4 regions of the Yersinia sp. SCPM-O-B-9106 (C-191) genome follow, and region 4 is predicted to be linked to each of the others. Evidence: predicted binding sites of a transcription regulator. Region 4 holds the regulator's gene; each other region holds the start of a gene.

Region 1 (8,386 bases), 940 kb from region 4:
TTGCAAGTGGTGGTCGCCACCGTGGCTTTCGGCATGGGGATTAACAAACCCAACGTCCGCTTTGTGGTGCATTTTGATATTCCGCGCACTATCGAATCTTACTATCAGGAAACTGGCCGTGCCGGGCGTGATGGTCTACCCGCCGAGGCGATGTTGCTGTATGACCCGGCCGATATGGCGTGGTTACGCCGCTGTTTGGAAGAGAAACCGGCCGGCGCACAACAAGATATTGAGCGGCATAAACTCAATGCGATGGGGGCTTTTGCCGAAGCACAAACCTGCCGCCGATTGGTGTTGCTGAACTATTTTGGTGAGGGTAAGCAGCAGCCATGCGGTAACTGCGATATTTGTTTGGATCCGCCAAAGCGCTACGATGGGCTGGCTGATGCGCAAAAAGCGCTGTCTTGTGTGTATCGGGTCGGGCAACGGTTTGGTTTGGGCTATATCGTCGAGGTGCTGCGCGGGGCAAATAATCAGCGCATTCGTGAGTTTGGTCATGACAAACTGTCGGTCTACGGCATTGGTCGCGAGCAAAGTCATGAGCACTGGGTCAGTGTGTTGCGCCAGCTAATTCACCTCGGATTACTGAGTCAAAATATCGCGATGTTCTCTGCTTTGCAGTTGACCGAAGCCGCGCGTCCGGTATTACGTGCTGAATTGCCATTACAATTGGCGGTGCCGCGTATTCAGAGTTTGAAAGTGCGCAGCAGTGCTAATCAAAAATCCTATGGCGGCAATTACGATCGCAAATTATTCGCCAAATTGCGGAAATTGCGCAAATCTATCGCCGACGAGGGTAATATTCCGCCTTATGTGGTGTTTAACGACGCAACCTTGCTGGAGATGGCGGAGCAAATGCCGATCACGGCCAGCGAGCTGTTGAGTGTCAATGGTGTCGGGCAACGTAAATTAGAGCGCTTTGGCGCGCCGTTTATGGCCATGATCCGCGACCACGTAGATAACAACGACGACTAACGGGCCGACTTTTCTGCTATGAGAACCTTATTATGCTAATGCTATTTCTGACTGTCGCGCTAGTGCATTTGGTGGCTCTGATGAGCCCCGGCCCTGATTTCTTTTTTGTCTCGCAAATCGCGGCCAGCCGCTCACGGCGCGAAGCAATGATGGGTGTGGTCGGTATTTCGCTGGGGATTGTGGTCTGGGCCGGTGTCGCCCTGATGGGGCTAAATCTCATTTTGCAGAAAATGGCGTGGTTGCATGAAATCATTATGGTCGGCGGTGGGTTATATCTGTGCTGGATGGGTTGGCAACTGCTGAAATCAGCCCGTTCCAAACAAGAGGCTTCAGAAAGTGAGGTGCAAGTTGCACTTCCTGCGCGTGGCCGAACTTTCGTGCGTGGTTTTCTGACCAATTTATCGAACCCCAAAGCGGTTATCTATTTCGGCAGCGTGTTCTCACTGTTTGTCGGCGATGACGTCAGTGCGGGCGCTCGTTGGGGCTTGTTTGTGCTGATTATCGCGGAGACCTTTGTCTGGTTCAGCATTGTAGCCTGCGTCTTTGCTTTACCGGTGATGCGCCGTGGCTATCAGCGGTTATCCAAATGGATTGATGGGCTGGCAGGGGTGTTATTCACCGGTTTTGGTATCCACCTAATATTATCCCGCTAGCGATTTCCCCGACCGGTGAATTACCCAGTTGGGGGCATCATAACGGTTTTATACTTTTCGTGCGGTGGCCAGTAACGCGCCTATCAACATGAATAAGCTACCAAATATTCTGTTCAATAATTTCATTTGCTGCGGTGATTTAATCCAACCTGCGATTCGCGTAGCAAGAGTCGCGTAACCCATCATCACGATAATATCGACTATCACACTGGTGCTGCCGAGAATCAGATATTGCGCCACCTGTGGTTGATGCGGCAGGACAAATTGTGGAAACAACGCGGCCAGAAAAACAATGCTTTTCGGGTTGGTCAGGTTGACGAACACCGCGCGTTTAAACAGCTTGCGCCGTGGCAGGCTGTTCGCTAATGCATGCAAGTCCAGCGCCCCGGCGGCGCGCCATTGTTGTATGCCAAGCCAAATTAAGTAAGCCGCTCCGAGCCATTTTAACAGCTCAAATGCCAGCAGAGATTGTGAAATCAGTGCGCCAAGGCCCACCCCGACCAGCACAATATGCACAGCCAGCCCCAATTGTAATCCGCAGATGGAGGCAATGACACCGCGCGTACCATGACTGATGGTGGTGCTCATGGTGTTGATGGCACCCGAGCCGGGGGACAAACTGAGAATAATTGTGGTCAGCAGATAAGTTAACCACCAGTCTAAGGTCATTGGCAAAACTCCCTGAATGCATAAATTTATGCCACAATACTCTATTGCTAATCATTGTGCTATGGCTCACAGAGTGCCCAGTTACTCCGGCCAAAGGATGCAATTAGCTATGATTTATAACGTTATATTATATCGGGCCGCACTATGCTGTTAGAGACACACTATTCCGTTATAGAGACACATTATGCCGTTAGATAATAGCTGGTTGAGCCGTGAAGAGCAGTTTGCTGCTTTTGTTAACGGCCCATTGTTAGATTTTTGGCAGCAGCGGGATGAAGACGAGTTTATGGGGGTCGATAATATCCCCATTCGCTATGTCCGTTTTTGCTCACCTCAACATACCCGCGTGGTGGTGGTGGTGCCTGGTCGCATTGAAAGTTACGTCAAATACCCCGAAGTAGCTTATGATCTATTCCAGCAAGGCTATGATGTTATAGTGTTGGATCATCGTGGTCAGGGGCGATCAGGGCGTATACTGGAGGATGGTAACCGCGGTCATGTGATCAAATTTGATGATTACATTGAAGATTTTGCGCAGTTGGTGCAGCGCGAAATAACCGGTAGCCATTATCAGCAGCGTTTTGCACTGGCCCATTCTATGGGGGGCGCAATTCTGACGCGCTTTTTGGCGCAGCAGCCAGAGGCATTTGATGCCGTGGCGCTTTGTGCGCCCATGTTTGGCATCCATTTGCCAATGCCGGGCTGGCTGGCTCACCGGATTGTCGACTGGGCTGAAAAGCATCAAAAACTGCGGGATTATTACGCAATCGGCACCGGGCAATGGCGGCCATTACCCTATATGGTCAATATGTTGACTCACAGCCGTGAGCGCTATCGCCGCTATTTGCGCCAATATGCGGATACGCCAGAAATCCGTGTCGGCGGGCCAACTTATCATTGGATCCGTGAAAGCATGCTGGTGGGTGAGCAAATTATCGCCCAGACAGACAAAATTACTACGCCGGTTCTGTTACTACAGGCCAGTGAGGATCGGGTAGTGCATAACCCGGCCCATAATGCATTTTCTCAGGCAATGATTCTGGCGGGGCACCCTTGCGAAGGGGGGCAGCCTAAGGTCATTCAAGGTGCACGCCATGAGATCCTGTTCGAGCGGGACACCCTGCGTGCCGAGGCGCTAAGCGCCATATTGCGTTTTTTTGCGCAACATAACTCTTCTTTGCAACATAAAACATTGTCTGCAACATAAACAATCCGTCGGCCGGTAAATCCCGACACCACCAGAGGTTAGAACATACCGCTATGTATCATGTTGTTGCTTCCGATTTAGATGGCACCCTGCTGTCACCTGACCACATATTGACGCCTTATACCAAAGAGACACTCAAGTTGCTGACGCAGCGCGATGTGCACTTTGTGTTTGCGACTGGCCGCCACCATATTGATGTGGCCCAAATCCGCGACAATCTGGATATCAGCGCCTTTATGATAACCTCCAACGGCGCGCGAGTGCATAACACCGCAGGGGAGCTGATTTTCAGTCATAACCTCGATGCTGACATTGCCCGTGATTTATACAATATTGAACATCACAATTCAGATATTCTGACCAACGTCTATTTGAATGATGAATGGTATATGAACCGCGAAAGCCCTGAACAGGAAGAGTTTTTCCGCGAGTCGGTGTTCAAATATCAAGTGTTCGAGCCGGCTTTGCTGCCGACTGACGGGGTGTGTAAGGTTTACTTCACCTGCGAAGATCACGATAAGTTATTGATTTTGGAAGAAGCCATCAATGCACGTTGGGGCGATCGGGTGAATGTCAGCTTCTCTTTCCCGACCTGTCTGGAAGTGATGGGCGGCGGGGTGTCCAAGGGCCATGCGCTTGAGCAAGTGTCTAAAATTATTGGTTATTCATTGAAAGAATGTATCGCGTTTGGCGATGGTATGAATGATCTGGAAATGCTGTCTATGTCGGGCAAGGGCTGCATCATGCGCGATGCTCATCAGCGCCTAAAAGATATGTTACCGAACCTGGAAGTGATCGGCTCAAATGCCGATGACGCAGTACCCCATTATCTGCGCAAGATGTTTTTAGGTACTGATAAGTAACTGATTCATTGCAGTAAAAAAATGGCGCACTGTAGATGAGTGCGCCATTTCTTATATTAAGTTATCTCAGATGCTAAGTTATCCCAGATAAATCACTTACTGGTGTTGTCCCTGTTTTTGCAGGAATTGCACACCCTTATCTGGGAAGTCGGTAAATACCCCGTCAACCCCGGCTTGATTGTAAATAATATCAAACAGTTGGTTTACATTAGTGGCGTATTTAGGCAGTTTGTCCGCGCGGATAGTAAACGGATGCACCATCATATTGCTGGCATGCGCTTCCTTGACCATATCCGTCAGCTTGATGTTATCTGGTGTCGAGGTTTCCACCACCAGCATATGGTAGTCTGGGCCGATGCCGTCAGCATATTGCGCGATTTTCTTCATTGCGCCTGGCTTGAACATCCAGTCATAGCTGTAATTAACCCACTCACCATTAGGTTTCTGTTCGTAGGTTTCTTTCCAGTCAGTGTAAGCCACCAGTTGAACCAGTTTCAGGTCCATGCCCATCTTGGGTTCCAGCTCATTTTTGATACGTTTTAATTCATTGGCATCAAAGCATTGCAGATAGACTTTATCGGCTTTGGTGGTGTAACCGTACTGTTTTAACACTTCCAACACTTTGGTAGAAATGTCCTTACCTTCTTGCTTATGGAACCATGGCGCTTTGATTTCAGGGTAGATACCGATATTTTTACCGGTCGAATGATTCAGCCCCTGAACAAATTCAATCTCTTCCTGGAAAGTGTGCACACGGAAATCAGACTTGCCCATTGGGAAGCGGCCCGGATAGCTCTGCACTTTCTTACCATCTTTACCAATATCAAAGCCTTCGGTAAATTTCAGTGACTTGATTTCTGGTAGCGTAAAGTCAATAGCGTAATAACGACCATCTTTACGGGCGCGGTCAGGGAAGCGATCGGCGACATCTGTTACCCGGTCAAGATAATGGTCATGGAGAACTACTAACTCATTATCTTTGGTCATCACCAAATCTTGCTCAAGATAATCAGCGCCCTGTGCGTAGGCCATAGCTTTGGCGGGCAGTGAGTGCTCCGGCAAGTAGCCACTGGCACCGCGGTGCGCGATGACAACTTTATCTGCTGATTTATCTTGGGCTAAGGGTTCCGCTGCCTGTGCCATGCCGACGACTGAGGATGCCAGAATCATACTGGCTATCAGTGATTTGATGTGGTTTTGCATTGATATTATTCCTTTTATCAATTTCAGGGTATGAAAAAGGCTGTGTCGCTATTCATCCATATAGATAACGGCACAGCCTGTAAGCTACTTGATCATTTGGATATTATTTTTTATCCAGCTCGGCCTGTCTGGCTAGCTCAGCGTGATGTTTTTTCTCACTGAACATGACGACGATCAATAACAGAACAGCGATAATGCTGCCGCCAATCATGACCATAAAGCCGCCGTCCCAACCGAAGTAGTCAACGGTGTAACCAACAATGGCGCTGGCCGCAACCGAGCCACCCAGATAACCGAATAAACCGGTAAAGCCTGCGGCAGTACCCGCTGCTTTTTTCGGCGCTAATTCAAGGGCATGCAAGCCAATTAACATCACCGGGCCGTAAATCAGGAAGCCGATAGTGATCATACAGGCCATATCGATACCTGGGTTACCGACCGGGTTCAGCCAGTAAATAATGGTCGCGATGGTCACCAATGTCATAAAGAACACGCCGGTGGCACCACGGTTACCTTTAAATACTTTGTCGGACATCCAACCACACAACAGCGTCCCTGGAATACCAGCGTATTCATACAGGAAATAAGCCCATGAGGATTTATCCAGCGCGAAGTGTTTGACTTCTTTCAGGTAAGTTGGTGACCAGTCGAGGATGCCGTAACGCAGCAAATAAACAAAAACGTTAGCAATCGCGATATACCACAACAGTTTGTTGGGCAAGATGTATTGCATAAAGATTTGTTTCGCGGTCAGCTCTTCTTCCGCTTCTTGACTATAGTCATCCGGATAGTCGTTTTTGTATTCTTCAATCGGAGGTAAGCCAACAGATTGAGGAGTATCACGCATTAGGCCGAAGACAATCAATGCCACCAAAATGGCACCGAAAGCGGGCATATAGAGCGCAGCTTTCCAGTCGTTAAACCATGCCATACCCAGCAAGAACAGCAATGGCGGCAAGCCACCACCGACGTTATGGGCGCAGTTCCAGACAGAAACGATACTGCCGCGTTCTTTCTTCGACCACCAGTGCACCATGGTACGGCCACATGGCGGCCAACCCATTCCCTGGAACCAGCCGCATAAGAACAGCAGCACAAACATCACGGCGATACTGGATGTTGCCCAAGGGACGAAACCCATAAACAGCATCACGGCTGCGGAGAGAATCAAACCGGCAGAGAGGAATACTCGTGGATTCGAACGGTCAGACACCGAACCCATGATGAATTTTGAGAAGCCATAAGCAATAGAAATACCGGATAGTGCGAAGCCCAGATCCCCACGAGAGAAACCTTGTTCGATCAAATACGGCATGGCCAGAGTAAAGTTTTTACGCACCAGATAGTAGGCCGCGTAACCGAAGAAGATGCCCATGAAGATTTGCCAGCGTAAACGGCGGTAAGTGGGATCAACCTGGTCTGCGGGAAGCCTGGCCACATGTGGCGCGGGCTTAAAAATACTCAACATGAGTGCCTCCGATGGTTTTTTTGTAATTTTTGACTCCGGTATAGCCTGGTATCTACCCGGTGGTAAGCGCTGCCGATGATTAAACGGCAAAGCAACTGTCGTTTATGTTCCATAACGAGCGTCATACTAGATAAGATTGCGAAACTTATCTGTGAGTGATGGCGCATTTGTTACAGTTATATGAAAGCGGCGGCAATTCTGAGCGATTGGTTAACATTTTGAAACCGCTAATGACAAATTACCTGTGACTTTGATCACAATCATGGTTTTTATGCGCCATATTGTTTTCGTTTTTGGTTCGTTTTTGTTCCTTATCAAACAATATCCATAAAGACTGTGGCTCAATAGACTCATAATTAGCCGTCAGGCGGCTGTCTGATAATATGGGGTCTTTCATGACGAACAGTTCTCCTTACACAGAAACGGATGTCATCATCATTGGTGGTGGCGCGACGGGTGCTGGAATAGCTCGAGACTGTGCTCGGCGGGGTTTGGCCTGTACTCTGCTCGAGCGGCATGACATTGCCACCGGCGCGACAGGCCGTAACCATGGCTTATTACACAGTGGTGCGCGTTATGCTGTGACTGACGGCGAATCCGCGCGTGAATGTATTGAAGAAAACCGGATTCTCAAACGCATTGCCCGCCATTGTATTGAGCAAACCGATGGTTTGTTTATCACCTTGCCGGAAGACTCCCTGGAATATCAGGCGCAATTTATTGCGCGCTGTCAGGAGGCGGGGATCGACGCCGAAGCCATTGATCCAAAACAAGCATTGCGGCTCGAACCTGCTGCTAACCCCGCGCTAATTGCTGCCGTCCGCGTGCCCGATGGCACTGTTGACCCCTTCCGCCTCACCGCCGCCAATATGTTGGATGCCCGTGAGCACGGGGCCAATGTACTCACTTATCATCAAGTTATCGGATTATTACGTCAGGGTGACCGGGTGAGCGGCGTGCGCGTTTTCGACAGTAAAAATCAGCGTCAATATGATATCCATGCGCAAATCGTGGTCAATGCCGCGGGGATCTGGGGTCAGCACATTGCTGAATATGCTGATCTTCGTATCCGCATGTTTCCTGCCAAAGGCGCGCTGTTGATCCTCGGTCATCGGATCAACAACATGGTGATCAACCGCTGCCGTAAACCGGCTGATGCCGACATTTTGGTGCCAGGCGATACTATTTCACTGATTGGTACCACCTCCACCCATATTGAATATGATCAGATAGACAATATGGTAGTAACGGCACAAGAGGTGGATACCTTAATTCGCGAAGGCTCAAAATTATCACCGCAATTGGCGCAAACGCGCATTTTACGCGCTTATGCCGGAGTCAGGCCGCT
Region 2 (8,386 bases), 1.4 Mb from region 4:
ACGAAGGAAGTCTTGCAGGTCGTTTTTCTACCTCCGCATTGCAAATTTCCTCGCGGTAAAATTCTACGAGAATCTGGTCATACACACGCTTCAATGGAACATGGCGGCCTTTTAGACCAAATTTTTTCATGCCTTTTATAAATATATTTTTATCCCATTCTGTCGTATTGATACCAATAGGTACATTAAAGCAGCCTTGGTAAATTCGACCGGGGAATCCTCTTTTTTTTTCACCAGCAACTCTACTTTGACCAACACCACCACTATTTTTGTAGGCAGGAATTAAAGCATTTCTATCTTGGCCAAATCGCCAGTATTGATTCAGAATCCTATAAATATTCTGAACATAAGTACCTTTTTTCTTTGCATAAGTACTCACCAATTTAGAACGCTCAAATAGACTAAACTCCCAAAGAAAATTAGGACTAGATAATAATCCGCTCACTAGCTCATAACGTTGGTCACGTTTCTTACGATAACTATCAGGAATATCTTGATCGGAGACTAATTGATAAAAAGGCAAAGGAAAATAGCTTTCAACACAGTAATTATTCTTTATTGATTCTAGAAAAAATGAAAAGATAATTAAAATAGGTTTTTGTAACTCTTTTGTATTAATTAAAGGGAAAACGATGATGCTGTCTTGTTCTGAATAACACTCCAATACGCGATATCTACCCGGTAATAAACCATCTAGGCCTTCTATTTCCCAAACGCTATTCCGGCTAACTAACATAACGTATCTCCAATGATGAAAGTTTTATATCTTTAATATCAATTATTCCTGAGTCAACAACCATCTTATTTAAGTCGACAACAATTCGCTTAGTTCCAATTAAAATGCGCAAGATCATTAAAGCCTCTTCACGACCGGCCCCCAATTTTTGTATGAACTGGCGACAAAGCTCTTCAGTCAACCATTTCCCTTTTGCCATTAATAATACAGCTTCATCAAGTAAGGAATCAGCTAATAGAACGCCATGCCGCAATGGCCATGTTGCCCATTCGATATTTTGAGATTGTGTACGGTTTTGCTCTGTAGCAACAAACAAATGGAATGGGATTCCCTGTAGCTGCCACCATAATCGTTCTATCTCGAGCTTTTCCGCAGTGCGCTTATCGGATAATTTATTTATTGGCTTAACAGATACAGCATCATAAGATATGAGCCCATCACGTTGGATCGTAAGTACAAAATCCGTCGACATAACGTTATAACTTGAGGTATTTGGTATTTTAGGATGCTCAATACCAAGTGTTTTAGCGATTTTTAGCGAGAGGCCTATCGGAAGGAGGGGGAATTGTTCTCTAATATCAATGACCGAATCACAGAATTCGGCGATGTAGAAAAAACAGGTTTCATGCTCGGAAAGTGTGTGATGTTCTCTATTCGTCTTGATACCTCGAATCTTGGCACTGTTACCGTAAGAGGATACATCCTGAACTCGAAGCCAAGGTTTGTAACTGTTCCCTTCACCCAAGCCATAGCGATTTTTAAGAGCTCGCTGAAAATCAGCCTGCGTTTCTAGCTGCCTTTTTTTGCTCAAGATGCTCACTCCCAGCGTTGGCTACTGAGTGAAGTATAGAACAATGTACAAACTTTATTTATGGCAATGTACGAACTTAATTTTTAGTGTACAAACTTTATTTTTGCTGCACAAGCCGCCAATGCCTGCGCACAGGCCCAAGCTGAGCTCCAGGCCCATTGGAAGTTATAGCCCCCTAACCAGCCGGTGACATCAACAACCTCGCCAATAAAGTATAGCCCCGGTACTTTATGGGCCTCCATCGTCTTGGAGGAGAGTTCTTGAGTATCTACACCGCCAATTGTAACTTCAGCAGTACGATAACCTTCCGTTCCATTAGGCTGCACGCGCCATTGTTGCAAATTGGCCACTAACGCGGCCTGCTGCGGCGCATTTAATTGTTTCAAGGTGACATCCGGCAGCTGATCCAAGGTCTGGAGACATTCTACTAACCGCTTAGGGAGCAACTGAGCTAATGTATTTTTTAAGGTCTGATTGGGGTGTGCTTGCCGCTCATTATTGAGGAAAGTATCTAAGTCAGTGTCAGGAAGTAAGTTAATGCTCACATACTCGCCAGCTTGCCAATAGCTTGAAAGTTGTAAAATGGCCGGGCCAGAAAGGCCACGATGGGTAAATAAAATGCTCTCACGGAAACTGACACCATTCTCTGCCGTCACTACCGCCGGTACTGAAACACCGGAAAGTGTTTGCAAGTGCTCCAACAAAGGCTTATGCAAAGTGAATGGGACCAAAGCCGCGCGCATCGGCAAAACTTTCAAGCCAAACTGTTCTGCCAGTTTATAGCCAAATGGAGAGGCTCCTAATCCCGGCATAGACAGCCCACCTGAAGCCACCACCAGTGAGTGAGCGCTCACTTTCACATCATTAATCTGCAATAAGAAACCGGCATCGTTTTTTTCAACTGACAGAATATCGCTGCGTAGTCGAATCGTAACTTGCCCCAATTCGCACTCTTTCAGCAAAAGCTCGACCACTTGTTGAGCAGAATCATCACAAAACAGTTGCCCCAGTGTTTTCTCATGCCAGGCAATATTGTAGCGATTCATCAAATCAATGAAATCCCATTGGGTGTAGCGCGCCAAAGCAGATTTACAAAAATGAGGGTTTTGTGAGAGATAGGCTGCGGGTTCGACAAACATATTGGTAAAATTACAACGGCCACCGCCGGACATCAGTATCTTGCGCCCTGCTTTTTTACCATTATCAACCAACAATACCCGGCACCCAGCTTGCCCGGCCTGAGCCGCACAAAATAAGCCCGCAGCACCTGCGCCTATCACTACCACATCAAACTGTTCCACACTGGGCCTCACTGAGTAAAATCATCATCACTGCAAAATTGTTCGCTTTATCGCCAATACGCATACTGTTTATTCATTCAACTGATAAATTAGCGGCGGGAGATTGTAAGTCGCCCGCTGACAGGAAGCTATAGTAAGAAAATGTCTCATACGGTAAAACTAAGTAACCTGCTGATATAACATGCATATGTTGCTCAAAAAGACGAATTCATATGCGGTCATGTCAAAAAAAGGTCATATTTTCCTTTTCCCCACCCCCATTGTCACTGATAATGCGCCGCGTTCATGTCCACAAACTGGCGTAACGCTTATGCTGCATCTTTTCGCTGGCCTGGATTTCCATACCGGCCTAATGTTAGTTCTTGCTTTGTTGTTTGTGCTGTTTTACGAAGCCATCAATGGTTTTCATGACACAGCCAATGCGGTTGCAACCGTAATTTATACCCGCGCCATGCGTTCACAGGTGGCTGTCGTGATGGCAGGGGTATTTAACTTCCTCGGCGTGATGCTGGGCGGTTTGAGCGTGGCTTATGCCATTGTTCACTTATTGCCTACTGATCTGCTGTTAAATGTCAGTTCAGCACATGGGTTGGCGATGGTCTTCTCTATGCTGTTGGCGGCGATCATCTGGAATTTGGGCACGTGGTATTTCGGTATCCCCGCCTCCAGTTCGCACACGCTGATTGGTGCAATCATCGGTATTGGTTTAACCAATGCATTAATGACCAGCACATCTGTTGTTGATGCGCTGAATGTTCCTAAGATGATTCAAATCTTCCTGTCATTAATCTTATCCCCGATTGTGGGTTTGGTTATTGCCGGTTTGATGGTGTTCCTGTTACGTCGTTACTGGAACGGAACCAAAAAGCAGCAACGTATTCACTTGACACCTGCGGAACGTGAAAAGAAAGACGGTAAACGTAAACCGCCATTCTGGACCCGTACAGCACTGATTATATCGGCTATTGGCGTGAGTTTCTCTCACGGCGCTAACGATGGTCAGAAAGGGATCGGCTTGATCATGCTGGTATTAATTGGCGTGGCTCCGGCAGGCTTTATTGTGAATATGAATGCAACCGGTTATGACATTGCCCGCACCCGCGATGCAGTGACTAACCTGCAACAATATTATCAGCAACATGTTGAGGTATTGCCGCATGCCGTCGCACTGAAACCCTTGGTGCCTGAGCCAGATACATTGCCGGGTACACCAGCGCAGTTCCATTGTGACAACTCACGCGCCATGATAGCGATTGACCGCGCACAAACACTGCTGGCCAATTTGCAAAGCTATAGCGACCTAACGGTCGACCAACGTGGCCAGATGCGTCGCTTGTTGATGTGTGTTGCAGAAACCGCAGGAACTGTTGCCAAACTGCCAGAAACCAGTGCTGAAGACCGCCGTTTCCTCAATAATCTGCGTACAGATTTGTTAGAAACTGTGGAATATGCACCCACCTGGATTATCGTTGCCGTCGCTCTGGCCCTGTCTTTGGGTACCATGGTTGGCTGGAGACGTGTGGCAGTGACTATCGGTGAAAAAATCGGTAAGAAAGGCATGACCTACGCACAAGGGGTTTCTGCCCAGATGACTGCAGCGGTCTCCATCGGTATTGCAAGTTATACCGGTATGCCAGTATCGACAACTCAAGTGCTCTCTTCAGCTGTTGCCGGCACCATGTTAGTGGATGGTGGTGGTGTGCAGAGTAAGACGGTGAAGAACATTATGTTGGCGTGGGTATTAACCTTGCCAATCTCTATTCTTCTTTCCGGTGGCTTGTACTGGATAGCGTTGAAGTTTATCTAAATCCAGCGAAACAGTTATACTCGAATTTGGGTAAAGTAAAAGGCGGCCTTTTCAGGTCGCCTTTTTACTTATTTTTATGCCAAAATTTCATACTAATACCACAACATTAAGCCCACTAGACTGACCACGACCAAACCACATAATGCGCTGGTCAGGATAAATTGCCCACGCAACCTATCACAACGACGAATAAACTCCGGATCGTGATGGTCCAGATAACGTTGAGCGAAGATATAGCCGACTAATCTAATCTGCTTACTCGGCTGACCGTGGGAGGTAAAAAATCCACCGCCATCAACATACTGATACAACAACGGGTCGCAACCCCGTAATACCACTAATAAAGCACGCAATGATGAATAATAACGCGCCATATTAATCACACATACCACACACAAAGCCCAAAAAAGCGCGACGGTACTGATCATAATCATCCTCCCAGCGATATTACCCGCATTAGGTCAGTTCCCCTGAGCCTGTGCGCCATCGCTCACTCTAGCTGATACAAACACCCCCAGGGCTTCAAAAGCCACCCCCTATCGTTCGCTTTCTGATTGTGGCTCGATGCATTATTCCCTCGACACACTATCCGAACGTGTTGGACTCCCTTTATGAGTGTAGGAAATGAAATGAAAAATAGCCTGATAATCTCTAAATTAAGCCTATTTTGGCGTTTATTAAGTATCGATTAGTATTAACTTATAACAAACTTTTCTGGTACGAAAATGCTGTTATCCCCTCCTAAAGCTGGCTAAATATTAAACTTTCTTAACTAAATTACATTAATTCAATCGCCATTTCTTATAGGTTATGTTTGCGCAGAAAATATGGAATTACGTCAATCACAATGTCTAATCCGCGCTATACTTAGGGTAATGAACTGCTTTAAATTCAATCAATATGACCTTATATTAGGGCAATGCGCGGTAGAGATTGATGGGACATTGGTGTAAAAAGACATACGCTAATTTTAGTGATCATCATCAAAACAGTGTGTTGTGATCCGTGAAACACTTCAGTTAGGGGTCATAATGGTACTATGTCGATATCGCGTTAGCACCCGTTCAACGGTTGAATGTTTGCTTACCCATTAATTAACATTATGGAAGGAGTTTACTTATGGCTTACAAACACATTCTGATTGCGGTTGACCTATCTCCGGAAAGTAAGGTGTTGGTGGAAAAAGCGGTCTCTATGGCCAAGCCGTACAATGCCAAAGTTTCCCTGATCCATGTTGATGTTAACTATTCAGACCTTTATACCGGCCTGATCGACGTTAATCTTGGCGATATGCAGAAACGCATTTCTGAAGAAACACACAATGCATTGACCGAACTTTCTCAAAATGCCGGTTATCCCATTGAACAAACACTGAGTGGCAGTGGTGATTTGGGTCAGGTCTTGGTTGATGCCATTAAGAAATACGATATGGACTTGGTATTATGCGGCCATCATCAGGATTTCTGGAGCAAGTTGATGTCTTCAGCACGCCAGTTGATCAATACCGTTCATGTCGATATGCTCATCGTACCACTGCGCGATGATGAGAATGGTGAAGACGATTAAGCTGCTGAGTCTCATTAGCTTAGCATCAATCACCTTTGACGCCCGCCTTTAGCGGGCGTTTTTTATGCTGAATCCCATACCCACCCTATATCTCCACACATTAATAACCCTACTAAGTTTTTGTCAAAATCCCTTGCGGCATGAATATAAACCAGTGATATAGTCGAAGATGCACAACATCGTCTCCTCACTATTTTGGATAATAATAATAGACCGCAAAAAATCTGTTAGGAGAGTCTCAATGGGTACAAGGAATTATTAGTGATGAATTGTTTAAACTCTCTGGAGTCATTTTTAGAATCTTTACAACAACGTGATGCCAACCAACCAGAATATCTCCAAGCTGTACGTGAAGTTTTCACCTCACTTTGGCCCTTTCTGGAGCAAAATCCTCACTACCGTGAACAAGGCTTATTGGAACGTTTAGTCGAGCCAGAGCGAGTCATTCAGTTCCGTGTTGCCTGGACTGACGACCAAGGTAAAGTTCAGGTTAACCGCGCATGGCGTGTTCAGTTTAGCTCAGCGATTGGCCCTTATAAGGGCGGGATGCGCTTCCACCCGTCAGTAAACTTATCCATTCTTAAGTTTCTGGGTTTTGAACAGACCTTTAAAAATGCCCTAACAACACTGCCAATGGGTGGCGGTAAAGGCGGTTCTGATTTTAATCCGAAAGGGAAAAGTCAGGCGGAAGTTATGCGTTTTTGTCAGGCATTGATGACCGAGCTTTATCGTCATCTCGGCCCGGATACTGATGTTCCTGCGGGTGACATTGGTGTTGGCGGCCGCGAAGTTGCCTTTATGTCCGGCATGATGAAGAAACTGTCCAATAACACCGCCTGTGTTTTCACCGGCAAAGGGCTTTCTTTCGGCGGCAGCCTTATTCGCCCGGAAGCCACGGGTTACGGCTTAGTTTATTTCACCGACGCCATGCTCAAGCGCCACGGTTTAGGTTTTGAAGGTAGAAGAGTCTCTGTTTCTGGCGCAGGTAACGTGGCTCAATACACTATTGAAAAAGCTATGGAACTGGGCGCTCGAGTCATTACCGCCTCTGACTCCTGTGGCACTGTGGTTGATGAAGAAGGCTTTACGCCGGAGAAATTGGCCCATTTGGCTGAGATTAAAAACAAGCGTTACGGCAGCATCGAAGATTATGCCCGTGAACGTAATCTGGTCTATTTAGCGGGCCAACAGCCGTGGAGTGTCCCGGTTGATATCGCCTTACCTTGTGCAACACAGAACGAGCTGGATTTACCTGCCGCCCGTCAGTTGATTGCCAATGGGGTAAAAGCCGTTGCTGAAGGCGCTAATATGCCGACCACCATTCAGGCAACTGATGCTTTCCTTGATGCTGGCGTTCTGTTTGCGCCGGGTAAAGCAGCCAATGCCGGTGGCGTTGCGACCTCAGGTCTGGAAATGGCACAGAATGCGGCTCGCCTGAGTTGGAAGTCAGAGAAAGTTGACGTCCGTTTGCACCACATCATGCTGGATATTCACCAATCTTGTGTCGAATATGGTGGAGAAGGTAAGCAAACTCACTATGTTCATGGCGCTAATATCGCCGCCTTTGTCAAAGTGGCAGATGCAATGCTGGCCCAAGGTGTGCTGTAAATAATAAAACGCCCATATTCTTTGAGATAAATATTGATAAGGATATGGGATGTTTCTATAAATTATATTCAATAATCGTATTTATATTAGTTAATAAATACATTTTGAAATTTATATTTAAGATTTCGCCCATTTAAAATATATAAAAAATCAGTAATATCTCATCATATCAATAAATATGAAATCATATATTAATCAACAATTATGAAGTGAGATATTCATGGAAGAAATAAAAAACATCTTAAACCAAAGCCCAAGAAATATAAATCCCGCAACAATAACTTACAATGAAAAATGGGAAGTTAAAAATGGCGATAACGTTACCATAGTGAGTTTTTCATTTAATCAGAATATTTCTCAAGAGTATCATTATTATAGACTTAAGAGTGACAACCCGACTTCTGCTTTTAATCAATTGCAAATATCTCAAACAAGAATAGCGATGCAAAGTATCTCAGATGTGGCAAATATAAAATTTATTGAGGTTAACGACACTAACGCGAATATCCCCATTGTCAATGTTCATCCTGAAAAACCTACCCGTGTCGCAGGTTATG
Region 3 (8,386 bases), 970 kb from region 4:
TAGCCAATATTTGGATGCAACATTGATTCATCAGCGTTACTCGCGCTTAGTGATTGATTGTAACCGCACGCCGGGTATCGCCAGCTCTATTCCTGAAATTTCGGAAAACACGCGGATACCACGCAATATTGGTGTCACGGTAGAAGAGGCTCAAGCCCGTCGAAATGAGGTATTCCAGCCTTATCATGACTTAATTACACAGACACTTAATCAGCGCCATGATTGCGGCCAGAGCAGTGTCATTATTTCCATGCATAGCTTTACCCCGTCGTTTAAAAACATTTCACGCCCGTGGCAAGTTGGAACTTTATTTAACCGTAATCCTGAGTTTTCTTTGCAGTTAGTGGCATTTTTACAGCAAGATGGCTCCTTAAATGTCGGAGTTAACCAACCTTATGCCATGACAGATGCAACCGATTTCACTTTGCCATTTCATGCGGAACAGCGCCATTTACCTTATGTAGGAATAGAGATTCGTCAGGATCTTATCACTCAACCCGATGGGCAGGAACAGTGGGCAAAGCGCCTGGCGAGATTGTTACCGCAAGTCTTATCCGCCTATAACCATTCAAAATAGGCCGCGCTCTATTTATTAACCCAAGAAATATCTGCTTTGCGTTAATTATTTTCTGAGTTTATGACTGGCCACTATTAATTGGTTATTATCGGTGGCTATAGTTATTTTTAATTCATCACTAATTCATTTATCACACAATAGTAAGGTTGAAAATCTCGTGGAATCCAAACCTGCGCGTATCCTGATCAGTGCCTGCTTGATGGGGAAACCTGTCCGTTATAACGGCAGCGCTCTGTCTGTTCATGATGAAATTATTCAGCGCTGGCAGGATGAAGGGCGACTGGTGCTAATTTGTCCAGAATTAGCCGCAGGAATGCCGGTGCCACGCCCACCAGCAGAAATTCAGCAAGGTAATGGCGAGTCGGTATTACAGGGGCAGGCGCGGGTGATTGAGCAATGGGGTAATGATGTCAGCCGGGAATTTCTGCAAGGGGCTTATCAATCCTTGGAATTGGCTCAAAAACATCAGTGCACATTGGCCATTCTGACTGAAGGTAGCCCATCTTGTGGTAGTAGCCGTATCTATGATGGCCATTTTAATGGTACTCAACGCGCAGGACAGGGAGTGACAACAGCTTTACTGCGTCGTCACGGGATCAAGGTATTCAGTCATCTTCAACTTGAACAAGCAGATGATTTTTTGCGAAACAGTTCGCAAATCAAGGTTAAAAACTAATCAAATGTCATTAAATCCCGCTATACTGTATGAATGTACAGTTATGGCGTGAGTTCGTATCTTTAGTCACTTAGTTTTTATTAAAACCATTGAGTCGAGGTAGCGATATGACATTCAAGATAGTCGAAAAAGAATCGAAAAAGATTGTGGGTATCCGAGTTGTTGGGCCTTATCACGAGACCATCCCGAAAGGATTTGACCAACTATCATCACTTTATACCCAGCACCAAATTCCAGGAAAAGATTGGTTAGCACTTTACTGGGATAACCCAGAAACCAATCCACCGGCTGAGTTACGGGCTGATGTATCCTTATCTGTCGCTGATGACTATGTCTTACCAGTAGAACTTCGCGGCCAGTTGGAGTTACAGGTGATCCCCTCAGGTCTATATGCGGTGTATCACACCCGAGTAACGGATGATGATGATGGTTATGCTAAAGCTTGGGGAGAATTGTATCACCAGCATTTACCACAAAGTGGCTATCACCCAGCCGAGGGCGCTTGTTATGAGGTTTACCTCAATGACGGCAGAAGTGACGGCTATTTTGATATCGATATCTATCAATCCGTTGAAAAAGACTAATAAATTAGCGTTGTAGCCGAGCTGGCTAGCTCGGCTGCTTATGGTGTCAGCAGCATCGCCTTTCAAGGAGATATTATTGTCAGGAAAATGCTTTCAGGAATACTTGGTTCAGCCAGTCACTGAAAATACGCACCCGTGGTGACAATTGTCGATTACGTGGATACAGAAAAGAAACCGGCATGGGGGGCGGGGCATATTCTGGGAGAATATCAATCAGTGTTCCGGCACGTAAGTCTGATTCGATGTGATAACGTGGTACCTGAATGATCCCTAATGCCAGCCGTGCGGCAGCCACAAAACTTTCTGCGCCACTAACGGATAGAACCGCCGGTAATTTCACATTTTGAACTTTCATATCTTGAACTTCAGCTGATAAATAGGGCTGTAGCCGTTGATATGAAAGCTCTTTCCTGGCGGAGGGCTGAGATTGTGTGCTGATACAAAATTCTAATGGCATTAATCCGCCAGTCGCACTGGAACGAAACCCTACCATTTGATGCCCGGCTAACTCATTAGGTGTGAGTGGTGTTCCATGTTGTTGCAAATAGCGCGGTGCAGCACAAGTTACCTGTGGTAGCAGTGCCACGCGGCGGGCCACCATATCACTATCTTGCAAATTACCGACACGCAATACGCCGTCAAAGCCTTCACGAATCAAATCAACTAGCCTATCTCCTTCGCTGATAAATAATTCGATATCGGGATATTGTGCTATAAAATCAGGTAGTTGTGGTAATACAAAATGGCGAGCCAAGGTGCCTTGTACATCGATTCTCAGTAAGCCCCGTGGCTTAGCATTAGCAAACGCCATTTCAGCATCTTCTATATCAGCAATAATTTGCAGGCAGCGCTGGTAGTAAGCTTCCCCATCCAGTGTCGGACTGACATGCCGGGTAGTGCGTTGCAATAAGCGGACATTTAAGCGTTTTTCAAGCTGCTTAACTGCATCCGTCACACTAGATCGAGGTAAATTTAAGTCTTGTGCGGTTTGGGTAAAACTGCGCTGTTCCACTACTCTGATAAACACGCGCATTGCATCAATTCTGTCCATACTATTGTTCGGCTTTCTCGGATAGTGTTAACGAATAATAGGTGATTATCCGAATAAGTAAAAGTGGCATGCTCTGTGTACCGGTTTCCGTGGGTGCAGTTCTTGAGAACATGGCTTGAGAACTAACTGCCCATAAACGAGTACAAATAATGAAATACATATTCAGGAGAATATTATGATGAAAACTACTCAGCAGGTCGCCATTGTCACAGGAGCATCACGAGGTATTGGTGCAGCAATAGCCGAGCGTTTAGCTCAGGAGGGTTACACCGTTCTCATCAATTATTCTCGAGCTGATGAGGAAGCCGAAGCTTTAGTGCGTAAAATCCAACAAGCGGGCGGAAATGCATTGAGTGCTAAAGGGGATATCAGTGATTCCGCCGCTGTAGTTCAATTGTTTGCTAAAGCAGAAGCCGCTTTTGGTGGCGTTGATGTTTTGGTCAATAATGCCGGAATTATGTCACTCAGTACGATTGCCGATAGTGATGATGAACACTTTGACCGCCAGATTGCAATTAATCTGAAAGGGAGCTTTAACGGGATGCGGGAAGCCGCAAAACGCCTTAGAGACGGTGGGCGAATTGTTAATTTTTCAACCAGTGTGGTGGGTTTAAAGTTGGAAAAGTATGCTGTTTATGCTGCGACCAAAGCCGCGGTTGAAACAATGACGGCAATCCTGGCGAAAGAGTTGCGGGGCCGCAATATTACCGTCAATGCCGTGGCTCCGGGGCCTACCGCAACTGACCTTTTTCTTAATGGGAAATCGGAAGAACTTATTGAAAAAATGGCAAAAATGGCACCATTGGAAAGGCTGGGTACACCAGAAGATATTGCTGCGGCAGTAGCATTTTTGGTGGGTAAAGACGGTGGTTGGATTAATGGGCAAGTGCTGCGCGCTAACGGTGGCCTGATTTAGCGCCATTTTGTGGAATGGTGGCGACAGAACAGGGGGATGGCTCTGAAAGATAAGGGATAATAATCAATCGTGGTTTTTATAAAAGCATTGATTGTTATAAATACGTGGATTGCCATAAAAACGTTGATTGTCATAAAAGCGTCATTCGCCTGTTCTAGTATCCGTTGTAACCAATCAATACAAATTGTATGACTGTTTTACAACAAGGAACTCTACTGATGCAGAACCGCGTATCCACTTTGTCCGGCATAGCGCTATCGACCCTGATGCTGAGCAGCTCTCTGTTCGCACCCAATGCTGTTGCGGTCGCCACCGGTTTATATGACCGCAGCGCCCACGGTGATATCACCCAGTTTGGTGGCGCTCGCCGTTTGACAGAAGATCAAACTCAGGCTCTTCGTGATTCGTTGTCTAACAAAACAGTAAAAAATGTCATTTTACTGATTGGCGATGGGATGGGAGACTCAGAGATTACTTCGGCGCGTAACTATGCCATGGGCGCGGGCGGTTTCTTTAAAGGAATTGATGCATTGCCGCTGACCGGGCAGTACACGCACTATTCATTAGATAAAAAAACGCAGAAACCTGATTATGTGACTGACTCAGCAGCTTCAGCTACCGCATGGTCGTCAGGTGTGAAAACCTATAATGGCGCACTGGGTGTTGATGTGTTTGGGAAAGACCATGTCACCCTATTGGAACTGGCTAAAAAAGCAGGTAAAGCCACCGGCAATGTTTCAACGGCTGAACTGCAAGATGCAACTCCCGCGGCACAATTTGCTCATGTCACCGGCCGGAAATGTTATGGCCCGGAAGAAACTAGCGAAAAATGCAGCACCAATGCGCTAGAAAATGGCGGCCGTGGCTCCATTACTGAGCAAATGATTGAAGGGCGCGCCGATGTTACATTGGGCGGCGGTTCTAAATCATTCAGCCAACTCGCTAAAGCGGGTGAATGGAAAGACAAATCTTTGCGTGACCAAGCTCTGGCTCGCGGCTATGTGATTGTCGAAAATCTTGATGACCTGAATGCAATCAAACAGGCCGACCAACAAAAACCGCTGTTGGGACTCTTCAGCCCAGGCAATATGCCGGTTCGCTGGCAGGGGCCAAAAGCCTCTTATCACGGTAATATAGATAAACCGCCAGTGGTTTGTGAAAACAATGCCGAACGAACTACAGGGACACCGACCTTAGCCGTGATGACGGAAAAGGCTATCGATTTGCTGAAAACCAATAAAAATGGCTTCTTCTTGCAAGTTGAAGGGGCATCAATTGATAAACAAGATCACGCGGCTAACCCTTGTGGCCAGTTTGGTGAAACTGTCGATCTGGACGAAGCGGTTCAAAAAGCGTTGGAATTTGCCCGCGCTGATGGCAATACATTGGTCATCGTGACCGCAGATCATGCCCATTCCAGCCAAATCATTGAAGCTGATGCTAAAGCTCCGGGTTTGACACAGGCATTAACCACCAAAGACGGCGCGGTAATGGCTATCAGCTATGGTAACTCTGAAGATGATTCTCAAGGCCATACTGGCACACAATTACGCATCGCCGCTTACGGCCCACATGCGGCAAATGTTGTTGGTCTAACCGACCAAACAGATTTGTTCTTTACCATGCGCGATGCGATGGCCCTTAAATAAATACCGGCCTATTGGTAGCAGATCCCAGTGCAGTAATGGCTGGGATTTTTCTTTTCTGTCATATGCCCATCGTATTTTTAACCCGTTTTTTAACCGCTATTTGTAGTATGGCGTTTATCAATAGAGAAAACGTGGATGGTTTGATTAAAAAACAAACCAGAAACATTCAATTCCATTATCTGAACACAAATTACCCGCCACCTAACCTTATTATTTAATTTATTCTAACCAGACACGAGACAAACTGAAATCATGGGAGTTTATCCTGCGGTTACAGAGTCTTTACTAGCTGATTGCATAATGAACTGGCATAATTGATTTATTGAAAGTTTTATCATGCTGTTGTGCCAGGCAAGCTGTTATTAACATAAAATATTGATTTATTATTTAACCGATAAATTCGACTTAAGTTAAATTTATCGGTTATCTCTATGGTTTTTTGCTGCATTTTTTGGTTAAAAAGAATTTTTTATTAAAAATTGCCATTAAAGGCAGAATAAAAATTATTATTTTAGGATAGGGGCATATAAATCATCGTGACGAAAAAAAAGTCTACCGGTACTGGCTGGGTTATCCTACTGATAGTCGTTTTGGGGCTGATCACCGGTATCCCGAGAGAGGCGTGGATTGCACTGAGTGCGGCTATCTTATGCCTGTATTTTGTCTGGCAAAATATCCGTAAGACTAAGACGCATGCGGGCCAACCGGGTAAACCTAATAGGCAAGAGATTGCGGTGATACCGGATCTGGGCAATTATCAAATGGCCCCGTCACAGTTGGAACCAGAACAAACTACTGCACCCGATGAGCTGAACAAGAAGCCCTCCGCTGAACCTAAAGTAAAACAACCCGACATCTCACGGGGTTCTCTAGCCCGTGCATCCTGGTTGCGTCCTGGTGAACTGGCCGTGGTTGCAGGAATAAATTTACCTGATGGTATGGTTTACATTGGTAATAAATACAAAAGTAACCGTACTGGTGCAGAACCCGCCTTTATTAATCCATCAATGGATGTTGCGCCAGAAGAAATAGATATTTCATTACCTCTGATTGATAGTGCACCTGATTATTCGACCTGCTCACCAGAGGCGCGAAAAGGGTATTTACAATGGTTATCAGAGGGCCGTAAATCACCCAACGCAGATATTAGCTATGTTTTCTTATTTTTCTATGGACTAGAACATAGAATACTCATTGATGCTGCTATAGATCCGATAGCAAAAAAAGAACTGCCCATTCTTGAATCTGAACTTAATCGCTTGCTAAATATTTACGGGAAAAATAACGCATTCAATCATTATGCGCAGAACTTATTAGTTTATATCACCAGGGTAAATATAGATGAGAAACTCTATCTTTCTGCCCCTCCGGCAACCCGCGAAGTTTCAACTGAACTGCCACTGGCATTATTAGTTGGATTGGGGCAATTAGCTCTTGACCAGAAACCCTTGCCGGTTGAGTGGGCGCTCGCGTGGGGGGAAGCCGACCCCGCGATTAACCAAAATATCTCAATGGCACATTGTGCAGATATTTTTGCCACATTGTTCCGCCAGCGCTACCAAGAACAATATGGCGATGGATTTTTATTACCCGTTAATAAAACAAAATTACAAATATTCTATCGTCCAGCATCTACGGGCTTAATGGGGCAAGAATTCTTTCGGCAAATTACTGATCTACCCAATGTTGCTGTGTGCAAATCTCATCGCGATAAACTGCGAGCAATCTTTGAGATATGTCAGCAGGAACTTGATATTTACAATCGTTTTGCCAGCATCAACCCGAAGAAAAAAATGTCATTAGAAGGGCAGTTATTAATGCCCGTGGCGTTATGGTCTGTGGCATTAAAAACCGAATTAGAGAATATCAAAACCCGAGTGGGTTATGGTTTGCTAATGGTCACTTTGGGTGAGTTGTTTCTTCAACTCAGTACCGCCTGTGGCACCAAACCACCAGAGCGCCTGTCGCGCAGCCATGTAATGGCATTAACTTACGCATTAGCTTCTTTGCAAGTGGGTATCGAACCTGATGTCAGAGCGGATAATCGCACACCGGTATTGCAGGACACTGTTGCACTGTTTCCTATTGAATCGCTGGTTACAGAATCGACCACCTTTGATGCCTATCGCGTCACTATGCTTACCGTTGAATTGGCTTGTGCTGCGGTGATGTTTGATGGCCGAATCGGCGAACCTGAATCCATAATATTGACCCGGCACATTGATGCATGGGGCTTTCTTAGCCCCGGCCAACGTATGCGCTTAAAAGCCTACCTGCAACCGGGTATACGAAAAAATAACACATTGTTGGCTCTGAAGAATAATATGGAACCACTCTCGTTGGAAAATCGTCGTGTTATTGCGCGTTTCCTCGCACACCTGCTGCAAGTTGAAGGGACAATTACACCTCAAGAAGTGAAGTTTCTTGAGCGGGTATACCAACGTTTTGCGCTGGACAGTAAATGGGTTTATGCCGATTTGGATAGCCGTGCAACCCCAATGACATTGAGTTTACCGTCGGCGGCTGTTGAAGTGGTGACAGATACCGACCGTGTGAACCTGCTGAAAAAAGAAAGCCAAGAATTAGCCAAATTATTGAAGGATTTGTTTATCACGGCCAGTGTCGCGGCAGCGACTACGGCAGATATTAATCCGCAATCTCTGGCAGCCATCACCGCTCATTTACCTGATAGCATTGCGACATTCTTGAAATTACTGATTTCACGTGATTCTTGGGATCGTGAGAAATTAGTGGATATCACTGCGGATATGGAAGTTAAACTTGATGACGCTTTGATTGAAATTAACCGGAAAATATTAGCCGCGTTTGATGCCCCGTTAATCACCGGTGATGTCACTATTACCATCAACCGTGATATATCAGCGGCACTCCTTATTTGAAAGAAAAAGGATGTGTTAGGGGGGTGGCGTAAC
Region 4 (8,386 bases):
TACCGAACAGCAAGCTGACCAACATCACCGGAGCCACAATACGGGAAGCATTATGCCACCAGCGCAAAGTGAAACTCATCAATACCAATACAATGCAGGGTGGGTAAATTGCAGTCAGCACTGGAATGGAAATCTGAATCAGATGGCTTAGCCCCAGATTCGACACCATCATTGAGAAGATACCGAGGATAAACACCAATGCGCGATATGACAGCGGCAAGTACTGAGCAAAGAATTCAGCACAGGCGCAGGTCAGGCCCACCGCGGTCACTATACAGGCGATGAAAATCAATGCAGCCAGGAACACGCTGCCCAGACCACCAAAGGTGTGCTGAACATAGGCATGCAATACCACTGCCCCATTTTGGGCATCGGGTACCAAAGCACCGCTACTTGAACCCAGCTTAAACAAGCTCAGGTAGACCAACGTCAACCCGACACCGGCAATCAAACCCGCCCAAATGGTATAGCGCGTCAGCAATCCAGCAGAAACCACACCGCGTGACCGGGCAGCATTGACGATGACGATACCGAACACCAACGCGCCCAAGGTATCCATAGTCAGATAGCCATTAACGAAACCAGAAGAGAAAGCAGCATTCTGATAAGCATCAGTAGCGGGAATCAATGGGCCGGCGGGCCAAATCAAAGCTGCAATACCCAAAATAGCCAGCGCTAAAATTTTCAGTGGGGCCAGAATATGCCCGACCGTATCGAGCAAACGCCCCGGATACAAAGAAATCCCAATAACCAATGCGAAGTAAACCACACTGTAAATAAACAGCGGCAACGGGCCATCACCGGTTAAAGGCGCGATACCCACTTCGAAGGAAACAGTGGCAGTACGCGGAGTAGCAAACAGAGGGCCAACGGCCAGATAGCAGACGGTCGCCAGCACCAAACCAGCACCGCGGCCAATGGGAGAACTCAGAGCATCAATCCCTCCGCCCACTCGAGCCAGCGCGATGACGGTAATGACCGGCAATCCAACCGCGGTAATCAAGAAGCCCAGAGCGGCCCACCACACATGTTCACCCGACTGTAAACCGACCATCGGCGGGAAGATGATGTTGCCAGCTCCAACAAATAAGGCAAAGGTCATAAAACCTAATGCAATAATATCTTTAGATGATAAACGATGACTCATAGTGATGTGCGTTGCCTAGTTAAATGATCAAAAGAAAAAGTCCTTGAGTTGTGGTCTTTCCTACGTGATCGAAACGACACAAAGCTCTGATAAACGCAAACTCCGGCGGTTAATAAGCAATCTATTTCGTCAGTATGCAGTGTTTTTGGAGTTATTTGCAGGTGGAATAGGCCAACAACGGCGGTAAGTAGACCGTTTATAGCGGAGAAAGGCAAGTCAGGATCACAAAAGCAGAGTCTTCATCTATACAATTTATACAAACTAGTTAATCGTGCCAGATTTATAGAAATACACACCATATGATTTGTATCATTTATATCCAACCGTTAACAATTTATGGCCGATACACTCAAACAAACCCAGCTAATTTAATCGGCGAAACCCAGATCTTTTCGAGTGTGATTCAGGACATCTGGCGGCAAGGGTAAATAACCGTCATGGGTCACGCGCTTTTGCCCCTCTGGCGATAAAACGCGCTCAAGAAAGGCGGCAGTCAGCGGTTCTAGCGGCTGGCCCGGTACTTTATTGATATAAATATACAGATAGCGCGACAAGGGATAGCGGCCAGCTTTGACATTCTCGGCCGTCGGCATCACATAATCCTGACCATCCGCCGACAGTAACAGGGGTTTAACACCGCTGTTGCGAAAACCAATACTGGCATAACCCATTCCATTTAATGAACCGGCGACAGCTTGCACTACAGAAGCAGAACCAGGCAATTCATTGATATTGTTCGTAAAATCACCATCGCAAAGCACTCGCTGCTTGAAGAAACCATAGGTTCCTGAAGCTGAATTTCGGCTATAGCGCTGTAAAGTGCGCTCCGCCCACGGCCCTTTCAGGCCCAGTTCACCAAAGCGCTGGATCGGATGAGATTCTCCACAAAGGCGATTTTGCGAAAAAACAGCATCAAGCTGAGATAAAGTGATTTTACTCAGTGGATTATCCTGATGGACAAAAACCACTAAGGCATCCACTGCCACAGGGACAGCAAGCGGCGGATAGCCATAACGCTGGGTGAATGCGGCGATTTCAGCCGCTTTCATTGGGCGGCTCATCGGGCCGAGTTGAGTCGCCCCAGCCGCCAATGCTGCAGGAGCAGTAGAAGAACCTGCCGCCTGTATTTGCAAATTAACGCCGGGATAATGATGATTAAAATCATCTGCCCATAAAGACATCAAGTTCGCTAAGGTGTCTGAGCCGACACTGGAAAGATTGCCGGATAGGGTATGTGGTTTTGGCGATTGAATCTCTGTAGCAGGTGAAACCGCTACAGATTGTGCTAAAACGCCGTAGCTAAACCCGAACAGGGCATGCAACAGCGCCAGTTTTCCCCATCTCATCAGCTTGATGTCCATGCAGTCTTAGGATTTGACTGCATTCTCGGTTAAAACCGTCGGAACAATCAATCGATTCGGCAAGGTAAAAATAAATCTCGTCCCCAAACCGACTTCACTCATGACATCCAAACGTGCGTCATGGTGGCTCAGAGCATGCTTCACAATTGCCAGCCCTAATCCACTGCCCCCGGTTTGCCGAGAGCGGGCCTTATCCACCCGATAGAAGCGCTCAGTGAGGCGCGGCACATGCTCAGGGCTAATTCCCGGCCCATTGTCACTCACCTGAAATTGTGCGCCTTGCGCAGTTTTCTGCCAACACACTTCAATTTTAGTGCCATCAGGCGTGTGATTGACGGCGTTATAAACCAGATTAGACACCGCGCTGCGCAGTTGGTCTTCGTTACCAAATACTTTCAGTTGATCATTAACCCGGAAAGTAATTTCATGACGCCCACCACTCAGCGCTTGCACTTCATGCTGTAATATCTTCAGCATTCGTGGAATATCAACCTGCTCATTCAGATCTACATTAGGAGCGGCTTCAATGCGCGACAACGTCAATAATTGTTTGACCAACCCATCCATTCTCTTGGTCTGTTCCTGCATCGTTCCCAATGCTTTATCCCGCAATGGCCCCGCCAATTCTTGGTCGTGCATCATTTCCAGATACCCCTGTAACACCGTCAGGGGGGTGCGCAGTTCGTGGCTGACATTAGCAAAGAAATTACGCCGCGCCCCTTCTAACTGACGCATTTGGGTAACATCACGGGCCACCATCAATAATTGCCCTTCTGAATAAGGCATCACCCGGAACTCAACGTAATAGCCATTATTGAGTTGCAAGGTGAGTGGGCGGGAAAATTCTTGCTGTTGTAAATACTGGCTGAATTCGGGATAACGCAGCAAGTTGAGAATATGCTGACCATTATCCTCCGGCCAGCGGAACCCCAGTAATTGCTGAGCCAGACCGTTACACCAGAAAATATTGCCGTCAATGGTGGTCATCACCACAGCATCGGGTAAAGATTCAGCGCCACTGCGGAACCGTTTGATAAGTAAGGCTAATTCACGCCGACGCCGCCGATTTCGCAGTTGCATCTGATATAAGCCATAAAATAAAGGTTCCCAACTCCAACGCCCTGAAGGCGGAGTCATGCTGCGGTCTAACCACAGCCAGTGAGATAATTTGAGTTGGTTATAGAAATTCCAGACCAGCGCCGCAACCACTGAGACGAGTAATAGCCAAGGAAGATACCCGATAAAGGCACCTAGCAGTAATGCGGGCAAACAAAAAAGAGCCAGCTCTAAAGCCAGCGTTTTCCATGATAAACGTTCTAACACAACGAATTCTCCGGCACTGAAAACTCAGTAGCGCGTTGAGAAGCGGTACCCGGTTCCCCGGACAGTTTGTACCATTTTGTCATGGCCATCAGTTTCAAGCGCCTTGCGTAGCCGACGAATATGCACGTCAACGGTGCGATCTTCTACATAAACGTTAGTGCCCCAGACATAATTAAGCAACTGTTCACGGCTATAAACTCGCTCTGGATGGGTCATAAAGAAATGCAATAATTTAAACTCGGTCGGCCCCATATCCAGTGCTTGCTCATTGGCCATAACCCGATGTGAAGAGGGGTCAAGACTCAGTCCTTGCATTTCAATCACTTCTTCCACCGCCATTGGCGATATCCGGCGCATGACTGCTTTAATCCGCGCCACCAGCTCTTTGGGTGAAAAAGGCTTGGTAATATAATCATCAGCGCCCACTTCTAAACCGCGAACTCTGTCTTCTTCTTCACCACGGGCGGTCAGCATCATCACGGGAATATCTCGGGTCAATGCTTCGCGTTTCATATGCTTAATAAACTGAATCCCCGACCCCCCTGGTAACATCCAATCCAGCAACACTAAATCAGGGTAAGGCTCAGATAATCGAGTTACTGCGCTGTCATAATCCTCGGCTTCTAACGGTTGGTAGCCATTTTGCTCCAACACAAAGCACACCATCTCACGGATTGGAGCTTCATCCTCCACTACCAGTATGCGTCTTGCCATCATCAACCCTGCCAGTAAGTTAGTGGTCACTATTTGATTTCGGGAGCCATTATGCGTCAGTTTTGTGACATTTTTATGAAAAACATCGCGCTCTTGCAAGCAATAAGCATAGTGATAAATTTTATGATAATTGCAAAATGCAGCACTCAAGTTTGCGAAGCGTCTCGGAGATTTCATTCACACTGTTTTTTTAGCCGCGACATCCGGCGGGCAGTGTTTATAATCAGCGCCAATATCTTTGGAAAACAACCTGCCCTAGCGGGAGATTTATGCGCATTATTCATACCTCTGATTGGCATTTAGGCCAGCATTTCTTCACCAAAAGCCGTGCGGCTGAACATCAAGCATTTCTGCACTGGCTCATTGAACAGATCAAAGAAAATCAGGTAGATGCGCTGATTATAGCCGGTGATATCTTTGATACTGGCTCCCCACCCAGCTATGCCCGAGAGCTGTATAATCGCTTCGTGGTCGAGCTTCAATCAACAAATTGCCAGTTAATTGTTTTGGGGGGGAATCATGATTCAGTCTCAACGCTGAATGAATCTCGGGGTTTGCTTTCTTATCTGAATACCACGGTCATATCCTGCGCCAGCAGTGATTTAGCCCAGCAAGTTATTATTTTGAAAAACCGTCAGGAGCAACCTGCGGCCATACTGTGCGCCATCCCCTTTTTGCGCCCACGCGATTTAGTCACCAGTCAGGCTGGCGAATCCGGCGGACAAAAGCAACTGGCATTACAAGAAGCCATTGCGGCCCACTATCAAGCGCTCTATCAGCGGGCCGTTGAGTTGCGCGCTGAGCTTGGCCTGCCCTTACCTATTATTGCCACTGGGCATTTAACCACGGTGGGGGTTACCACCACAGACTCGGTTCGAGATATTTACATCGGCACATTAGACGCTTTCCCAGCCCAAGCTTTCCCCCCGGCGGATTATATTGCTCTGGGCCATATTCACCGTGCTCAGCAAGTCGCTAAAACCGAGCATATTCGCTACAGCGGCTCGCCAATTGCCTTGAGTTTTGATGAATTGAGCAAAGAGAAAAGTGTTTATTTGGTGGAGTTTGCCCAGCAAGCATTAGCATCAGTGACCCCGCTATTCATCCCACAATTTCAGCCGATGCAGTTAATCAAAGGCGATTTAACACAAATAGAGCAACAGCTGGCTGCATTTTCTGGCCATCAGGGGTTACCGGTATGGCTGGATATTGAAGTCGCCACAAAAGACTATCTCACTGATATTCAAAGGCGAATTCAAGCACTAGCCGCAGAACTTCCGGTGGAAGTGGTATTATTGCGCCGCAGTAAAGAACTGCGTCATAACAGCATTGAGCGGCAGGAAAAGGAAACACTCAATGAGTTGAGTGTCACTGATGTATTTGAACGCCGGCTGGCGCTGGAGGCGGATTTAGCCGAACCTCGTCAGGAACGCATGCGCCAAATGTTCAATCAGGTGGTTGAGGATATATCGCAAGGTAAAGATGCCGCAGAGGAGCAACCAGCATGAGAATTTTGAGCCTGCGTCTGAAAAACATTAATTCTCTACAGGGCGAATGGAAGATTGATTTCACTGCCGAGCCTTTTGCCAGCAATGGGTTATTCGCAATCACCGGCCCGACAGGCGCCGGTAAAACCACCCTCCTCGATGCTATTTGTCTCGCGCTATACCACCAAACTCCGCGTTTGACTGTCTCACCGGGCCAAAATGAGCTGATGACCCGCCATACTGCGGAGTCGCTAGCTGAAGTTGAATTTGAGGTAAAAGGCACGCGTTATCGGGCATTTTGGAGTCAGCGCCGTGCTAAAAATAGCCCGGAAGGGAATCTGCAAGCCCCCAAAGTTGAGCTGGCACTGTGCGAGAATGGCAAAATTCTGGCCGATAAAGTGCGCGATAAACTGGATATGGTGGCGGCAATCACCGGGCTGGATTTTGGTCGTTTTACTAAATCCATGATGCTGTCGCAGGGGCAATTTGCCGCTTTTCTCAATGCCGATGCCAATGACCGTGCTGAATTATTGGAAGAATTAACCGGCACCGACATCTATGGGCGGCTATCTGAACATGTATTTGAACAACATAAGTTGGCCAAGACTGCGCTGGACGCATTGCACCAACGCGCCAATGGTATTGAACTGCTAAATGAAGAGCAGCGTTTAGCCCTGGCAAAACAATTAAACTCGCTCGAAGAACAAGAAAAGCAGCTTTCCTCAGAACAGCGGGTGAATCAAAACCAAATAAATTGGCTCACCAGTTGGCAGCAGCAGCAAAAAAATGCATTGGAATATCAACAACAACAGAAGCTTATTGAGCAAGAATATCAACAGGCGCAGCCCGAACTGCAACGGTTGGCCCGCAGTGAGCCGGCAGAAAAGCTGCGCCCCCTGTTGCGCGAGCGCTCGCGCAGCCTACAGGATTTGCAACAAATACAACTGCGCATCACTACATTAACCGGGCAACAGCAACAACTTCAGACGCAACTCACACCACTGACTCAGGCGCTGGAGCAAGCCAATCTTGCTCGCCAACAACAAGCCGCCCAGCAGCATGAACAAGAAACACTGATCGAGCAAAAGGTCGTTCCGCTAGATAATCTTATTGCTCAGCAGCAACACTCATTAATGCTGCTTGGCACGCAATTACAACAGTTACAAACTAAAGAGCAGCAAGGCAAACAGCAGCTTGAGCTGAACGAACAGCAGCTAAAGCAAACCCAGCAGCGCCTACAACAACTGACTGAGTACAGCCAGCAATATGCCCACCATCAGCACTGGGAAAAGAACTTGCCTTTATGGCGTGAACAGTTCCGTCAATTACACATACAGCAACAACAAGCGGTTGACAGTGAGCAGCAGTTACAGCAACAGGTTGCATTAATCACGACCTTACAGCAGCAAATTGACACACTGAATAAACAAGATAAACAGCAGCAAGCGGCATTAGTGCAAGCCCACTTACAGACAAGTAGCATTCAGCAACAATTGACCGCACTTGAGCAACTGCAACCCTCGGCACAGCTACGCCAACAACTGTTCGAACTCCAGCAACAACGGCCAGTGCGGCAACAATTAGCGGCATTATCACCATTGGTGCAGCAAGTTCAGGCCCAGCATGATAAACAACAACAGCAAGCAGTCAGCCAGCAACAACAACTCATACTACTCGAGCAGCAATTGGCCGAGAAACGTCAGTTATATAAACAACAAAAACAACATCTGACGACTCTGGAAACTTTGCTGGAACGCGAAAAACACATAGTCAGCTTAGAGGCAGAAAGAACCAAACTGCAACCGGGAGAAGCATGCCCGCTATGTGGTGCATTGGATCACCCAGCCATTACGGAGTATCAGGCGGTAAAGCCCTCAGAGACAGCTATCCGTGTTGAGGAACAGCGCCTACAGGTTGAGCGGCTATCAACTGAAGGTTCCGAACTCAATGCCCAGACTCAAAGCTTGCTTCAGCAGCTCAAACATCTGGAACAAGAGTTACAGCACAGCAATCAGCAGTTGGCAGATTACCAACAGCAATGGCAAACACTGACCCAGCCATTAGCCCTGAGCTTTGCTTTAAATGAACCGGCGACCTTAATAATCTGGCTCGAGCAACAGGAACAATCAGAGCAAAACTGTCAGCTAAAACTGGCTGAATATGAGCAGCTGAATCAGCAATATCAACAGGCCAAAGATATTCTGACTCAAGCAGAACAGAAGCAACAAAAACATCAGCAGCAATTGGCATTAATTGCTCAACGCCAACAAGATACGCAAGAATCCCAGCAAAAATTGCTTACACATCATCAGCATCAACTCGCTGAGTTAGCAAAAGTGCATCAAAACTTCAGC

What was found. The regulator PhoB, encoded in region 4, activates phosphate uptake and scavenging genes when phosphate is short. The targets are predictions, from matches to a motif close to CTGTCATAAAACTGNCNNAT.
Positions count from the first base shown of each region.
Region 1: a site for PhoB is predicted at 7,206-7,225, ahead of glpT (glycerol-3-phosphate transporter). Genes of this name have one in related genera too.
Region 2: a site for PhoB is predicted at 3,069-3,088, ahead of pitA (inorganic phosphate transporter PitA). Genes of this name have one in related genera too.
Region 3: a site for PhoB is predicted at 3,932-3,951, ahead of phoA (alkaline phosphatase). Genes of this name have one in related genera too.

Region 1 is NZ_CP110791.1:4,135,382-4,143,767, reverse strand. Features, by position in the region: gene recQ (ATP-dependent DNA helicase RecQ) at 1-975, shown strand, start outside; gene rhtC (threonine export protein RhtC) at 1,008-1,628, shown strand; gene rhtB (homoserine/homoserine lactone efflux protein) at 1,677-2,297, opposite strand; gene pldB (lysophospholipase L2) at 2,482-3,504, shown strand; gene yigL (sugar/pyridoxal phosphate phosphatase YigL) at 3,558-4,367, shown strand; gene glpQ (glycerophosphodiester phosphodiesterase) at 4,464-5,570, opposite strand; gene glpT (glycerol-3-phosphate transporter) at 5,674-7,038, opposite strand; gene OP863_RS18665 (hypothetical protein) at 7,277-7,435, opposite strand; gene glpA (anaerobic glycerol-3-phosphate dehydrogenase subunit A) at 7,434-8,386, shown strand, end outside.
Region 2 is NZ_CP110791.1:143,888-152,273, reverse strand. Features, by position in the region: gene OP863_RS00580 (transposase) at 1-736, opposite strand, end outside; gene OP863_RS00575 (TnsA endonuclease N-terminal domain-containing protein) at 726-1,556, opposite strand; gene OP863_RS00570 (NAD(P)/FAD-dependent oxidoreductase) at 1,631-2,848, opposite strand; gene pitA (inorganic phosphate transporter PitA) at 3,159-4,655, shown strand; gene uspB (universal stress protein UspB) at 4,748-5,083, opposite strand; gene uspA (universal stress protein UspA) at 5,775-6,221, shown strand; gene gdhA (NADP-specific glutamate dehydrogenase) at 6,486-7,829, shown strand; gene OP863_RS00545 (M10 family metallopeptidase) at 8,050-8,386, shown strand, end outside.
Region 3 is NZ_CP110791.1:2,225,776-2,234,161, reverse strand. Features, by position in the region: gene OP863_RS10230 (N-formylglutamate amidohydrolase) at 1-577, shown strand, start outside; gene OP863_RS10225 (DUF523 domain-containing protein) at 735-1,253, shown strand; gene sbmC (DNA gyrase inhibitor SbmC) at 1,361-1,837, shown strand; gene OP863_RS10215 (LysR family transcriptional regulator) at 1,917-2,888, opposite strand; gene OP863_RS10210 (SDR family oxidoreductase) at 3,064-3,804, shown strand; gene phoA (alkaline phosphatase) at 4,023-5,453, shown strand; gene OP863_RS10200 (TerB N-terminal domain-containing protein) at 5,990-8,353, shown strand.
Region 4 is NZ_CP110791.1:3,195,333-3,203,718, forward strand. Features, by position in the region: gene brnQ (branched-chain amino acid transport system II carrier protein) at 1-1,147, opposite strand, end outside; gene OP863_RS14580 (PstS family phosphate ABC transporter substrate-binding protein) at 1,516-2,493, opposite strand; gene phoR (phosphate regulon sensor histidine kinase PhoR) at 2,515-3,831, opposite strand; gene phoB (phosphate response regulator transcription factor PhoB) at 3,856-4,545, opposite strand; gene sbcD (exonuclease subunit SbcD) at 4,815-6,053, shown strand; gene OP863_RS14600 (AAA family ATPase) at 6,050-8,386, shown strand, end outside.